Regions from separate parts of the Cytobacillus sp. Hm23 genome, predicted to be linked through region 2. Evidence: riboswitches for the same ligand, from Rfam matches in the RefSeq annotation. Region 2 holds a riboswitch; each other region holds the start of a gene.
What was found. A riboswitch is a leader RNA that binds a small molecule or an ion and turns the genes downstream of it on or off. The one in region 2 is predicted to bind S-adenosylmethionine.

Region 1 (3,674 bases), on a different contig from region 2:
CTATTCCGTTCATTATTGAATCATCAAATGTTGATTGTGGTGCAGCGACGTAAAACGGGATGTTGAAGTGTTTCGCAAAAATTGCCAAACCTAACGTTCCTATCTTATTTGCTGTATCACCGTTTTGAGCAATCCTATCGGCTCCTACGATTATTGCTTCTACTTTTTTTGACAATATAGTATGTGCAGCCATATTATCGGTGATGAGAGTAACATCAATTCCTGTCTGAGTTAATTCCCAAGTTGTTAACCTTGCACCTTGTAAAACAGGTCGAGTTTCCATCACGAACACGGAAAAGTCAATTCCACGCTCCTTGCCTAGATGAAACGGAGCAAGTGCTGTACCGTATCTAGCTGTAGCGATAGAACCTGCATTACAAATTGTTAAGATACGGCGCTTTGCACCTAATAATTTGAGTGCATGCTCACCAATTTCACGACAAGCACTTTCATCTTCGAGCTGAATTTTGATTGCCTCACCAGTTAATATTGTGATTGCTTCATCAACTGTCGTCGCTTGTTTAATGGAATAAATGAGTCGGTCTAAAGCCCAACTTAGATTAACAGCTGTTGGTCTTGAACTTACTAAATAGTCACGATCTTTCCCAAGCCTAGTTCTGAAATCTACTAGGCTATGTACATGATAGCTTTTAGCAGCTAGCACTAATCCAAAAGCTGCCACGATGCCAATTGCAGGTGCACCTCTAACTTTTAGCGAAGCAATAGCATGATAAACGTCTTCTAGTGTAGTTAAATTTATAAAAACTGTATCAAGTGGGAGCTTTTGTTGGTCTAATATTCTGATGAAATGGTCTTTCCATTCTACCGATAAAGGAAGATTTGAGACTTGCTTCATCTTACAAATCTCCTTTCAGTATGTTGAATAACATCTTGAATTTCTGAAGCATGTGTAAGACTGTGGCGATTTACAATAAGTGTTCTACCGACTTGTAGAGCAGTCGACTTAACTTGAATCTTTCTCTCATGAGGAGTAATGCGATCTAAATCCTCCACATGTGCTAAGCCAATCGTACGGCGGATAATTTCACATCCAGCAAAGCCAATTGCGTCTGCATATGCTTGTGTTAAAATGTGCTCAACGAAACCTTCAACCTCCGCGAAGGACTCAATGCTATGATTTTTCCATAGTTTAACAAAGGTAGTGGTGAAAGTGTCCCATGTACCTTCAATACAATTGTATAAGTAGCTTCTTTCATTATCTTTTCGAGATAAAATTTGTAAAATAAGGTTTGCGAAAAATAAGCCAATATCAAACCCCATAGGTCCACAGAAGGCAAATTCAGTATCAATAATCTTCGTCTCTTCTTCATTAGCAATGATACTTCCAGTGTGCAAATCTCCATGAATAATACCATCACCTTGCGTTAAAAATATTTTTTTTAATTTTGCGACTTCAAGCTTTAAGAAAGAGTCATTCCAAATAGTTTGAATATTTTCTTGTAATTCTTTTTCATAGTTGTTTGTGTCATGATTAAAGAAAGGGTCGGTAAAGATGAGATCCTCTGTTATTCTGCACAGCTCGGGATTGACAAACTGTTTCTGTAGTTGCTTTTTCTTTTCCGGTCCTAAAGCATAATCAGAAGTAAAAAATAATGTTGTTGCTAAAAAAGTACCGATATGGGTTGAGAGAGATGGATATAATTTTTTATTGATGACCCCTTTTCTCACGATGTCTAGATGAGATAAATCTTCCATCACAGTAACTGCCAACTTGTCATCGGTATAGTAAACCTTTGGAATATGCTCAGGACAATAGCTTGCAAAGGTAAGTAGCGCATGGCTTTCAATTGTTGCGCGCTTTAGTGTAAGCGGCCAGCTTTCACCAATAACTTTTGCATAGGGTAATGCCTGCTTTATTATGATTCCTTTGTTGTTACGCTCATCGACTATTCGAAAGACAAGGTTTAAGTTTCCATCTCCAATTTCTTTACATGTTAACAATGATTGCTCTTGAAAAAGTGTTAACCTTTGGGCTAAAGAAATTGCACTTGTTTCCGTTAGCGGTTGATAAGTACTTTGATTTGAACTCATAAATACCTCCAAAAAAGCGTTATTTTGTAAATGTTAACTAGAAAAAGCCTCTTTCTTATTAAACGAAAGAGGCTTGAAGAACGAACTTCTACCCCTTATCTTTCAGAAAGTCTTGCTTTCTGTTGGAATTAGCACCGTGCCTTTGAAGAACTTAGAAGTTCTGGCGTTAGCTTACACGCCCCATCCTCATGATGGTATTACGGTCGGTTGCTGGGCTTCATAGGGCCAAATCCCTCAGCCAACTCTTGATAAGAGACTAACTTATAAAATTTACGTGTGTGATTACGATCCATAAATTTGTTTGTATGAAAAGTATCATAACAATACGTGATTTTCTTTGTCAATAACTTTTTCAAATGTTTAAAATATATATGAAACTTAAGTGTAGTTTTAATAAATTGAATTATATTTAAAATTGAACATTTAATTGTCACTAATTGTTAAAGTATTAAACGATGCTATGAGCAGGATTTTACAATAAATAACACGAATGATATGAATGAGAAAAAGAAGTCATAATTTAAATGATAAATATTTCGAGGTGATAAAATGACCGTTTTTCAAGAAAAATGGGATGAATTAGCTAGCTTAAAGGATGAATTAGGTTCGAGAGATTGGTTTTATGCAACGAGTGGCAATCTCTCAATCAAAGCAAGTGATTCACCGTTAACATTTCTCATTTCGGTAAGTGGAAAGGACAAACGGCAGCGTACAAAGGATGATTTTTTATTAGTAGATGAACAAGGACACCCTACGAGTAGTACCAAATTACATCCTTCGGCAGAAACTCCACTTCATCTCACAGTGTATAAACAATCAAATGCAGTCTGTTGTATACACATCCATACGGTAGATAATAATGTTATATCAGAACTATATGGAGATCAAGGACAAGTGAGTTTTCATGGGCAAGAAATGATCAAAGCATTCGATGAATGGGAAGAAGATGCAGAAATTACAATACCGATTATAAGAAATTATGCATATATCCAGTTGTTAGCAGATTCATTTAGTACTTACGTTACATCTGACAAAGGTGCTGTACTCATAAGAAATCATGGTATTACTGTGTGGGGAAGAAGCGTATTTGAAGCAAAAAAATTACTAGAAGCCTACGAATTTTTGTTTAGTTACCATCTAAAACTACTGCAATTAAAAAGAGATGTAAAAATATTATCATAAGTATATTAAATTTGTTGAAACCTTTCACGTATATGTTCGTATAGATAGTAAAGGCTATTTTCATAAACTTTGTTGTTATAGTTCCTATACTAGAAGAGAAAGATGGTTTTACTCAAATGTAAACCTTTTATAAAGGCTTTGTAAACTTTACTGTTATTGATAACAAATTAGTACCAATAAAAAAGTGTTTTTATATGTTAGGCATCATTGTTCTGAAGAAATGATGTTTAAATTTATTCGTACGAAAAAACAACTATCTTTGCGAAAACATCCGTAGTAAAAGATTTAATGGAAGGTTTTTATCTTACAATTTGCTAGTTTTTTCTTTAAAAGATGTGTTTTATATGTTGTGTTTCTTGTCGTAATTTAGACTATCATATATAATAATTGCATTAGCATATATGCATGTTCAAAATACAGGACAAAAAAGCACAGAAACA
Region 2 (3,674 bases):
TCCTCAGAAATTTCCTTATTTGTTTTTCCTTCGCCTACTAACTTTGTTACAGCAAGCTCACGGTTTGTTAATGGAATGTCTATTTTTTCGCGGTGTCTATCTGTCAACAACCGAGGCATCACTTTTGCAGCTACTTCGTCATGGATAGTCATACCTCCGTTTAAGCTACTATGTATTGCACTAACGAGTTTGGCTGGTTCAGCTGTCTTTAGCATAAAGCCATTGGCACCGTCTTTTAGTGCTTGCATTGCGTATTCATCATCGTTAAACGTCGTTAATATTAATATTTTTACTTGTGGCCATCGCTGTTTAATTATTCTAGTAGCTTCGAGACCATTCATTTGGGGCATTCGTATATCCATTACAACAACGTCAACCAAATGCTTCTCCAATTGTTCAATTGCCTCATGACCATTTCCAGCTTGAGCCACTACGTGAAATTGTTCTTCTTGTTCAATCATCATGACAAGTCCCTGCCTAACAATTGCTTGGTCTTCTACTACAATAATGTTATACATATTTATATAACCTCCTTTACAAATACAGGAAATGATCCGTTAACAACAAAATGAGACTCTGTTTGATTGAAGTTTATATCCCCATTTAGCTCTTCAACACGTTTTCGCATGTTACTTAGTCCAAATCCAATAGTAAAAGATTTGGTTTTAAAAATCTTATTCGTTACTTCAAAATAAAGATCTCCAACAGCTGACTTACCAATTGTTACAAATACTTCACGAGATTGTGCATGGCGCATTGCATTTGTTAGTGCCTCTTGTATAACTCTATATAAAGTAACGCTTTGTTGATTAGATAAGCTCACAGATAAAGCTCCTTGCTTTGTCGTAAAATGCACGAGTATATGACTCTCTGATTCTAACTTTCTAATTAATTGAAGCACTGACGACAGACCTTCAAATTCTTCATCTTTAAGTGTTTTAACCGCATGCCTCGTTTCTTCTAAACTTTCACGAACAAGCTCTTTCAAAATTCCATATTCCTGTCGTTTTTCTTTCATCGAAAGCATTTCGATTTGCATGAGCAGTGCTGTTAATTTATGACCGACAGAATCATGAATCTCACGAGCAATTCCTGTTCTTTCTTCTAATCGTGCTGCCCGTTCATTTCGTAAACTAATGCGTTTTAGATTTCGATATTCACCTAAAAGCTCCTCATACATGTCTTGTTTATAATTGGTCTCCGTCATTTTATTATTTAACAAAATGCTCAAATAATAAAAAAATATGAGTATAACAACCAATTCAACATTTATAGCATTAGTAAAAATCAGCAGCATACCCATTAAACCTATACTAACGGCTGAAAATAGTTGATATTGCTTTTGCGATAATAATGAAATAGCATCTAATGTTATATACAAAAATAGTAATTTACTAAATGTATTTTCGTCTTGAATAAACAAAACACTCGAAACAAACAACATGCAAAGAAGCAGAGTATAGAATATTAGCTTTTTTTTAACAATAGGAATGAAAAAGAAACAGACGAACGACAAAGCACAAACCAAAATGGATATGTACCACCTTGTTGAATGAGATACTTCTACATAGAGAAACCCTCCCCACAAAGCTGAAAAAGTAGTCAACCTTATTAAAAAGGTTTTCATATTAACACACCACCTGCATACAATTTACCTAATTATTTTCTGTAGTTTTTATCCTTGTTGAACATATTATATATTGATCATACCATTTTTTAACTTATAAAAAAATTCTAAAAATATCTTGCAAAACAGTCAAATCTATTGTAAATTTATATGCAATCAATATTTAATACATTAACTCATTCAACTTAAAAATGAATCAGGTGGTAAATGTAGCCCACGTGATCCGATAGCTCCTTCTTTTAGAGGTAGGAGTCTTAAAAACTAAGATAAATAAACAATTCATCTTATCAAGAGAGGTGGAGGGACTGGCCCTTTGAAACCTCAGCAACCAGCCAAATTTATGGTCAGGTGCTAAATCCAGCAAGCGAAATGTATAAACTTTTCGCTTGGAAGATAAGGAGAGCTGATGATTAAACTCAAAGCCTTCTTATCAGAAGGCTTTTTTTATTACTCTTTTATAGATTTAAAAGCCCGTACTTAATGTTCTAAAACTACCACAAAACTTTACCACTTTAAACAAGTATAGAAAATCAATTGAAATGAGGAGGAATTTATATGACAAAAATAAATATCGAAACATCATGTGCACAAATTGGAAACAGAAGTGAAAATGTTACTGGGACGGTCAATCCACCTGTCTATTTGTCTACAGCCTACCGTCACACAGGTATAGGTGAGTCTACAGGGTATGATTACATTCGAACGGGTAATCCCACTCGACAAATTGTCGAACAGGCAATAGCACAGCTTGAGGAAGGTGATCAAGGCTTTGCTTGTAGTTCAGGTATGGCTGCGATTCAAACAGTTTTAGCTCTCTTTGAGCAGGGAGATGAGCTGATCGTTACACATGATTTGTACGGAGGAACATACAGGTTATTTGAAGAATCTTTTCGAAGAAATGGCTTTACTTTTCACTATGCTGATTTTAGTAACATAAATGCTGTAAAAGAATTAATAAATAGCAATACGAAAGCGTTATTTATAGAAACTCCAACAAATCCACTTATGCAAGAGGTTGATTTAAAAATTGCAGCAGAGGTTGCAAAGGAAAATGATTTGTTATTAATCGTGGACAATACATTTTATACTCCACTGCTACAAAAACCTATAACTCAAGGGGCAGACATTGTCATCCATAGCGCAACAAAATACTTGGGCGGTCATAACGATGTGCTAGCAGGGTTAATTGTTTCAAAAGGAGATGAGCTATCTGCTCAACTTGGTAATTACCATAACGCAATTGGTGCTGTGTTATCACCTTTCGATTCATGGTTACTCATCCGTGGAATGAAAACTCTCCATTTACGTCTAAAACAGCATGAAGAAAATGCAAAAAAAATTGCTTCATTTTTGAAAGCACATGAAGATATTGTAGAAATCTATTATCCACAGCGTGGTGGCATGTTGTCGTTTAAAATCCGAGATGAAAAGTGGGTTAATCCATTTTTACAAAACTTACGCCTTATCACTTTCGCTGAAAGCCTTGGTGGGGTTGAAAGCTTCATCACCTATCCAGCTACACAAACACATGCAGATATACCTGAAGAAATAAGAGTTGCAAACGGAATTTGCAATCGTTTATTAAGATTCTCAATTGGTATCGAGAATGCTGATGATCTCATAGATGACCTTACATCAGCATTAAAAGCGGCTAAGGAAGGGGTGAACACATATGTCTAATTCATTTTCTGATCAAACTAAGCTACTTCATAATAAGCATAAAGTAGATCCTCATACAGGTGCAGTAAGTGTTGCGATTCAGCATGCATCAACATTTCATCAAGCTGATTTAGAGAATTTTTCAAAATATGACTATAGTCGTTCTGGTAATCCCACCCGTGAAGCTTTAGAAGAGACGATAGCTGAATTAGAAAATGGTGTGAGAGGTTTCGCTTTTTCCTCTGGTATGGCTGCCATATCAAGTGCTTTTATGCTGTTATCAAAAGGTGATCATGTCCTCATAAGCGAGGATGTGTATGGTGGAACATTTCGGGTTGTAACAGAGGTACTAACAAAGTTCGGCATCGATCACACATTTGTTGACATG
Region 3 (3,674 bases), on a different contig from region 2:
CAGGTCATATGTTTATCGTAACTAAAATGTATGGAACTTAATATACTTCTTAACGAGTTTAATAATAGGTTCGTTCAAAATTCACACTTAAACCTACTTCTACCTAACCATGCAATCATTGTTAATTTTGAATGTAATAAAGAGAAAGTCCAAGTTGTGTTAACAGCACGGGGAATGGAGTTGAGCAAATGGCAACAAAGTCATGCAGACGTTTCATTAGGTGCTGAACCCCAGCAGTTTTACGAATTGTTATCTGGTAAAGAAAAGTTACAAAAATTGATAAATCGACAAAGTATCATTTCCGAAGGGAAATTCAGATACATTCTTTTGCTAGAATCATTATTTGCTTTGAATATTAAAGGAGAAGGGGAAGAAAAAAATGCGTAATGAGAAAGATTATCGTTTAGAAACATTGAGTGTCCATGGAGGATTAGAAGCTGATCCGGTGACAGGTGCAAGAGCAGTACCAATCTATCAATCAAATGCATTCAGGTTCAAGGATACGAGCCATGCTGCTAATTTATTCTCACTCCAAGAAGAAGGATATATTTACTCAAGAATACACAACCCTACTGTAACTGTTTTGGAGGAAAGAGTAGCATTGTTAGAAGGTGGAATTGGTGGGTTAGCATTATCAAGTGGAATGGCTGCTATAACGACTGCGATTCTTAATCTAGCAGGAGCAAATGATGAAATTGTTGCAGCATCTACTTTATATGGTGGAACGTATAATCTATTAGCTAATACTTTGCCGAAATATGGTATCACAACTCACTTCGTTGACCCTTCCAAACCTAAAAATTTTGCAAAGGCCATTTCTTCTAAAACAAAAGCGATATTTGCTGAAACAATTGGTAATCCAAGCTTACACGTATTAGATATTGAGAAGATTGCTTCAATAGCTCACGAAGCTGGAATTCCGCTAATCATTGATAATACATTTGCTACTCCTTATCTATGTAGACCGATTGACTATGGTGCTGATATTGTCATTCATTCTGCTACAAAGTGGCTTTTAGGAAATGGAACGACTTTAGGGGGAATAATCGTTGATGGAGGCAAATTCAATTGGAATTCTGAGAAGTTCCCAGACTTTATAACCCCTGACCCTAGCTACAATAATCTTATATACGCAGAAGCACTTGGAGAAAGTGCATATATCGTCAAAGCTAGGGTGCAATTATTAAGAGATTTAGGTGCTTCATTAAGTCCATTTAATGCTTATCAATTTAACCTTGGCCTAGAAACATTACATGTACGGATGAAAGAACATATTAATAATGCCAGGAAAGTCGTTGAATATTTAGCGAAACACCCTGCTGTAGAGTGGGTTTTGTATCCTGACCATAAAGATCATCCTGCAAAAGAACTTGCTAAAAAATATTTACCAAAAGGTAGTGGGTCCATCGTTGTGTTCGGCATTAAAGGAGGGAGAGAAGCAGGCGCTAAAGTAATTAATCATGTGAAGCTATGGTCGCATGTAGCAAACGTAGGTGACGCTAAAAGCTTGATTATCCATCCAGCAAGTACAACACATCAACAATTAAGTACCGAGGGCTTAAAATCTTCAGGTGTAACAGAAGATTTGATAAGATTGTCAGTTGGAATTGAGAATATTGACGACCTATTAGAAGACTTAGAGCAAGCAATAGAGACAGCGACAGGACTAACTCAAAATAAATAATTAGGGTGAATTGATATGTGTTTTGGATGTAAATTCCATAAAGATATTCATTGACACATATAAATGAGCGTGATAGAATCACAACTATACTTTTTAAAAGAGATTAATTTTGAAATGTAATTTTAAAAATGAATAAGTAAAACATTGATATATACTCTTATCAAGAGAGGTGGAGGGATGTGCCCTATGAAGCCCGGCAACCATCAACGGTGAAGTTGAAATGGTGCCAATTCACACGAAGCGTATGCTTTGATAGATGAGAGAAAGGAATATAATTAAGCCTTTCTGCTCATATGTGCGGAAAGGCTTTTTAATTTTGTTGTTGAGCTATTCTATTAGGTTGATTACGCATTAAATGTTGCTGTTCGTACAAAAATATAAACATGTACTCATTTGGTATTCGTAATATCTTATCTTTTACACATGCTGTTTTCATAATGATTGTTGTAGTTCGTATGAAGAAGTAAACAAATATACAACTATAGTTCATGCCATCTAATCTTTTGAAAATAAACAACAACTATAGTTGCTAAATTGTTAACGATAGAAATAAATTTTACGAAAAGAGCCTTTGATAAAACAATGATAATGGATAAAACGACTATCTAGCTGCTAGAAGAGCTAAATTTGGCAGATCGTTTAGGTTGCAACATAAAACATACTAATCATATACGGATAATATGATTAAGGAAGTAGGTGAGCCTTTTGATAAAACTATCTGGGGTAAAAAAAATATATCAATCTCAAGAAGGAGAAGTAGTTGCTGTAGATAATGTCAATGTGAATATTGCTAAGGGTGAAATATTTGGCATTATTGGTTACAGTGGTGCAGGGAAAAGTACACTCATTCGTTTGTTAAACCAGCTTGAAGCAGCAACAGAAGGAACGATTACGATCAATAATTATAATATGAACTCTATTAAAGGCGATGAATTACGTAAATCACGACAAGAAATTAGTATGATCTTTCAGCATTTTAATTTGCTTTGGTCAAGAACTGTACGGGAGAATATATCATTTCCATTAGAAATTGCTGGCATTCGTAAAAAAGAACGCTTGAAGAGGGTGGATGAGCTAATCAAGCTCGTAGGGTTGGAGGGAAGAGAAAATGCGTATCCTTCACAACTAAGTGGTGGCCAAAAGCAGCGTGTTGGAATAGCTCGCGCTTTAGCAAATCGCCCGAAGGTATTGTTATGTGATGAAGCAACTTCAGCACTTGATCCACAAACAACAGACTCAATTCTTGAACTGCTTGTGGATATTAATAAAAAGCTAGGTCTCACAATTGTGTTAATCACTCATGAAATGCATGTGATTCGTAAAATCTGTCATCGTGTAGCTGTAATGGAAAATGGCAGCATTGTTGAACAAGGTGAAGTTTTATCGGTGTTTCAGCAACCGAAAGCTTCAATAACTAAGAAGTTTGTTAAGCAAATTACAGAACCAGAAGAAGCGACAGAAACAATTGAGCATATTTTAGAAAGCTACCCTGAAGGCAAAGTTATTAAGCTGTTGTTTGTTGGGGATGATGCTGAACAACCTTTAATAGCAGAATTAATCCGTCAGTTTAAAATTGGCATCAATATTATACAAGGAAAGATCTCGCATACACAGCACGGTGCATACGGCACATTGTTTATTCATATGACAGGAACCGCTGAAGAGATAAACCGCTCGATCACATATATAAAGGAAAAACATGTGGCAGTGGAGGTGATACAGCATGGTTAGTCAATTATTTGTAAATGTTAATTGGGAAAAAATGTGGGAAGCAACATTTGAAACGCTATATATGACTGTAACATCGGTGATTGCAACATTTGTTTTTGGTGTTATATTAGGGCTCTTACTTTTTTTAACATCGAAGGACAACCTATTGGAACATAAGCTGATTAATACAATCATCAGCAGTTTTGTAAACATTTTTCGTTCAATACCATTCATAATTTTAATCATTTTATTAATTCCATTAACAAAATTCATGCTTGGG
Region 4 (3,674 bases), on a different contig from region 2:
GTATGAATTATTTTCTTTCATTTATAAAGGAATTTTTTATTAGAGTAGAGAAATAGTTTGTAAAATTCTGAAAAATCAGGAGGGTTACTTGTGGACTACCGTGAACATGAGGTACTAAAATTCATTAACGAAAATTTTCCTAACCTAGAACTTGAAATTCAGAACTTGTCTTTGTTTCCTTTTGGCAAACGAATAATAGATATTAATGGCTATGAGATATTCGTATACTACTGTCCTTTTGCTGATAGTGTTAAAACGATATTTCCTAATGTGGCAGAAGTTAAGAGTCCATCTTAGTTATTACCTATAAAAAATATTGTCATTCATAGTAAGGGCATATCTCACATACAGAATATGTTGTATGTGGGATATGCCCTAGTTATTTATTAAGGTAATTTTCGTATATTTTGTAGCTATTATCATTAAAATAGAACAGCAATAATGATTCCTTAATATGAAAAGCAACAATCAATGCAAAAACAACCTTTATTAATTACTTCGAGATAATGCTTGTTCTTTTAACACTTCTGCTTTATCAGTACGTTCCCACGTAAGATCAACATCAGTGCGTCCAAAATGACCATATGCTGCTGTTTGCTTATAAATTGGACGTCGTAAGTCAAGCATATTTATAATCCCTGCTGGACGTAAATCAAAATTATTACGAATGAGGTCAACTAACACTTCATCAGCAACCTTACCTGTTTCGAATGTATTAACTGAAATGGATACAGGCTGTGCAACGCCGATTGCATACGCTAACTGAACTTCCAACTTATCAGCTAAGCCAGCTGCCACCAAATTCTTGGCAACATAACGTGCAGCATATGCAGCTGATCGATCAACTTTTGTAGGATCCTTACCAGAGAATGCTCCCCCACCGTGACGGGCATATCCTCCATACGTATCAACAATTATTTTGCGCCCTGTTAATCCAGCGTCTCCTTGTGGGCCACCTATTACAAATCGACCTGTAGGATTTATAAAGTATTTTGTATCAGCATCAATCAATTCTTTAGGAACAACATGGTTTATAACATGCTCCTTAATATTTCGTTGAATTTGTTCTAATGTGATCTCAGGGTGATGTTGAGTAGAAATTACAATCGTATCTATGCGAACAGGTTTATCATTTTCATCATACTCAACAGTTACTTGGGTCTTACCATCAGGTCGTAAGTATGGAAGAATTTCTTCTTTTCTTACCTTTGTTAAGCGTTGTGCTAATTTATGAGCTAATGAGATTGGTAACGGCATTAATTCTTTTGTTTCATTACAAGCATATCCGAACATTAAGCCCTGGTCACCAGCTCCTATCGCATCTATCTCTTCATCTGTCATTGACCCTTCACGAGCTTCAAGTGCTTGATCAACACCCATTGCAATGTCAGGAGACTGCTCATCAATAGATGTTAATACCGCACAGGTTTCTGAATCAAAACCATATTTTGCACGTGTGTAGCCAATGCTCCGTACAGTTTCACGTACGATCTTAGGAATATCAACATACGTCGATGTAGTAATTTCCCCAGCAACCAAGGCCATCCCTGTTGTCACGGTCGTTTCGCATGCAACACGAGCGTTAGGATCATTTGTTAAGATAGCATCAAGAATGGAATCTGATATTTGGTCACAAATTTTATCAGGGTGACCTTCAGTTACAGATTCAGAAGTAAATAAGTGACGTTTTTTTGTCATAGCTTTATCCTCCTTTATGAAGCAACCACTTCATATAGTTATATTTTGAAACGGAACTCATTCCCATATTACTTTCCAAAATTTCAAACTTTTTACTGGAAATAAATAAAACCTCTCCTACAAATCATGAGGAAAGGTTTGACATACTCGATTCACGCCTTTCACTCTTATCGTTCAAGACAAGTGCCTTGCACCAGGTTAGCACCTTATCACATTAAGAACAAAGCAGATTATTTTCTCATAATCTGAAAAATATAGTGATGGTTGCTGGGCTTCATAGGGCCTGTCCCTCCACCAGCTCGGGATAAGAGAGTATCCGTTCAACACAATATATTAACGTAGTAAACAGTTACATGTCAACATAGTTAAGAGCTGAATTGTTCATTAAATTTTCGTTATGTATCTTTTACAAAGAATGGTACGATTATGTTGAATCCAGTATAAAATAATTATAAATAGTATAGACTATTTGAGTTAATGTGTTATACTATTTTTAAGTTATGAATTGTTAACGACATTATTAAAACGTAAAGGAAGGTTTTGATCATGAATTCTGTTAGTGTATCATGCGAATTATCAAGTTTACTAGCTCGTAAAAATACATTACACAATTTATCCGTCCCTACTCTCGTTGAAAGTGTGTTAAATAGAAAAGAAGGCACTTTAACTTCTTCAGGTGCCATACTATCTACAACAGGAAAATATACTGGACGATCACCTAAAGATAAATATATTGTAGATGAACCATCTACAAAAGGTAAAATAGATTGGGGAACAGTAAATCAGCCTATTTCACAGGAATCTTTTGACAATCTATATAATAAAGTACTCGATTATTTAGCTAACAAAGATGAAATTTATGTATTTAATGGGTTCGCAGGTGCTGATAAAAAATATCAACTTCCTATTCAAGTGATTAATGAATATGCATGGCACAATTTATTTGCACATCAGCTATTTATTCGTCCTACTGAGGAGGAATTACAATCGCATATCGCTGACTTCACTGTCATTTCTGCACCAAATTTCAAAGCAGATCCTGCAATTGATGGAACGAGATCGGAAACATTTATTATTATTTCATTTGAAAAACGCACAGTGCTCATAGGTGGAACAGAGTATGCAGGCGAGATGAAAAAATCCATATTTTCTGTTATGAACTATGTTCTCCCTGAAAAAGAGATTTTATCCATGCATTGTTCAGCCAATATTGGTCAAGAAGGAGATGTCGCTTTATTCTTCGGGTTGTCAGGAACGGGTAAAACAACCCTTTCAGCCGATGCGAACAGACGGTTAATAGGGGACGATGAACATGGATGGTCAGCAAATGGAGTGTTTAATATAGAGGGTGGCTGTTACGCCAAGTGTATAAACTTATCCCGAGAGAAAGAACCACAAATTTACGATGCTATTCGATTCGGTTCAGTACTAGAAAATGTCATCGTTGATGATTGCTCAAGAAATCCTGATTATGACAATTCTTCTCTTACAGAAAACACTCGAGCTGCTTACCCTATACAGGCAATCGATAATATCATTTTTCCTAGCATTGCAAGTCATCCTAATACGATCATTTTTTTAACAGCTGATGCCTTCGGTGTTTTACCTCCTATTAGTAAACTATCGAAGGAACAAGCAATGTACCATTTTCTAAGTGGATATACGAGTAAGCTTGCTGGAACAGAACGAGGAATCACTTCTCCACAAGCTACATTTTCAACTTGCTTTGGTTCACCATTCTTACCATTGCCAGCAACTCGGTATGCAAAAATGTTAGGTGATAAGATTGATGAACATGGTGCTCAAGTATATCTTGTGAATACGGGCTGGACTGGTGGAGAATATGGTGTAGGTAACCGAATGAAGCTTGAATTTACTCGTTCAATGGTACGTTCTGCTTTAGAAGGAGAATTAACCAACGTTGAAACAATAAAAGAACGTATATTTGGTTTAAAAATACCATTACATGTTCCTGG

Region 1: it holds a riboswitch for S-adenosylmethionine, as region 2 does, so the genes downstream of both, mtnK (S-methyl-5-thioribose kinase) here and ACSVDA_RS13290 (methionine biosynthesis PLP-dependent protein) in region 2, are expected to answer to the same signal.
Region 3: it holds a riboswitch for S-adenosylmethionine, as region 2 does, so the genes downstream of both, ACSVDA_RS02725 (methionine ABC transporter ATP-binding protein) here and ACSVDA_RS13290 (methionine biosynthesis PLP-dependent protein) in region 2, are expected to answer to the same signal.
Region 4: it holds a riboswitch for S-adenosylmethionine, as region 2 does, so the genes downstream of both, metK (methionine adenosyltransferase) here and ACSVDA_RS13290 (methionine biosynthesis PLP-dependent protein) in region 2, are expected to answer to the same signal.

What each region holds. Positions count from the first base shown of each region.
Region 1 covers NZ_JBPXRQ010000004.1:115,546-119,219, reverse strand. The annotation lists gene mtnA (S-methyl-5-thioribose-1-phosphate isomerase) at 1-856, opposite strand, end outside; gene mtnK (S-methyl-5-thioribose kinase) at 853-2,052, opposite strand; SAM riboswitch class I at 2,145-2,307, opposite strand; gene ACSVDA_RS04095 (methylthioribulose 1-phosphate dehydratase) at 2,602-3,234, shown strand.
Region 2 covers NZ_JBPXRQ010000018.1:25,867-29,540, reverse strand. The annotation lists gene ACSVDA_RS13300 (response regulator transcription factor) at 1-518, opposite strand, end outside; gene ACSVDA_RS13295 (sensor histidine kinase) at 521-1,444, opposite strand; SAM riboswitch class I at 1,909-2,027, shown strand; gene ACSVDA_RS13290 (methionine biosynthesis PLP-dependent protein) at 2,183-3,307, shown strand; gene metC (cystathionine beta-lyase) at 3,300-3,674, shown strand, end outside.
Region 3 covers NZ_JBPXRQ010000003.1:34,896-38,569, reverse strand. The annotation lists gene ACSVDA_RS02740 (hypothetical protein) at 1-21, shown strand, start outside; gene ACSVDA_RS02735 (SCP2 sterol-binding domain-containing protein) at 31-387, shown strand; gene ACSVDA_RS02730 (O-acetylhomoserine aminocarboxypropyltransferase/cysteine synthase family protein) at 380-1,684, shown strand; SAM riboswitch class I at 1,839-1,947, shown strand; gene ACSVDA_RS02725 (methionine ABC transporter ATP-binding protein) at 2,390-3,415, shown strand; gene ACSVDA_RS02720 (methionine ABC transporter permease) at 3,408-3,674, shown strand, end outside.
Region 4 covers NZ_JBPXRQ010000010.1:123,015-126,688, forward strand. The annotation lists gene ACSVDA_RS08560 (hypothetical protein) at 91-297, shown strand; gene metK (methionine adenosyltransferase) at 490-1,698, opposite strand; SAM riboswitch class I at 1,863-2,009, opposite strand; gene pckA (phosphoenolpyruvate carboxykinase (ATP)) at 2,245-3,674, shown strand, end outside.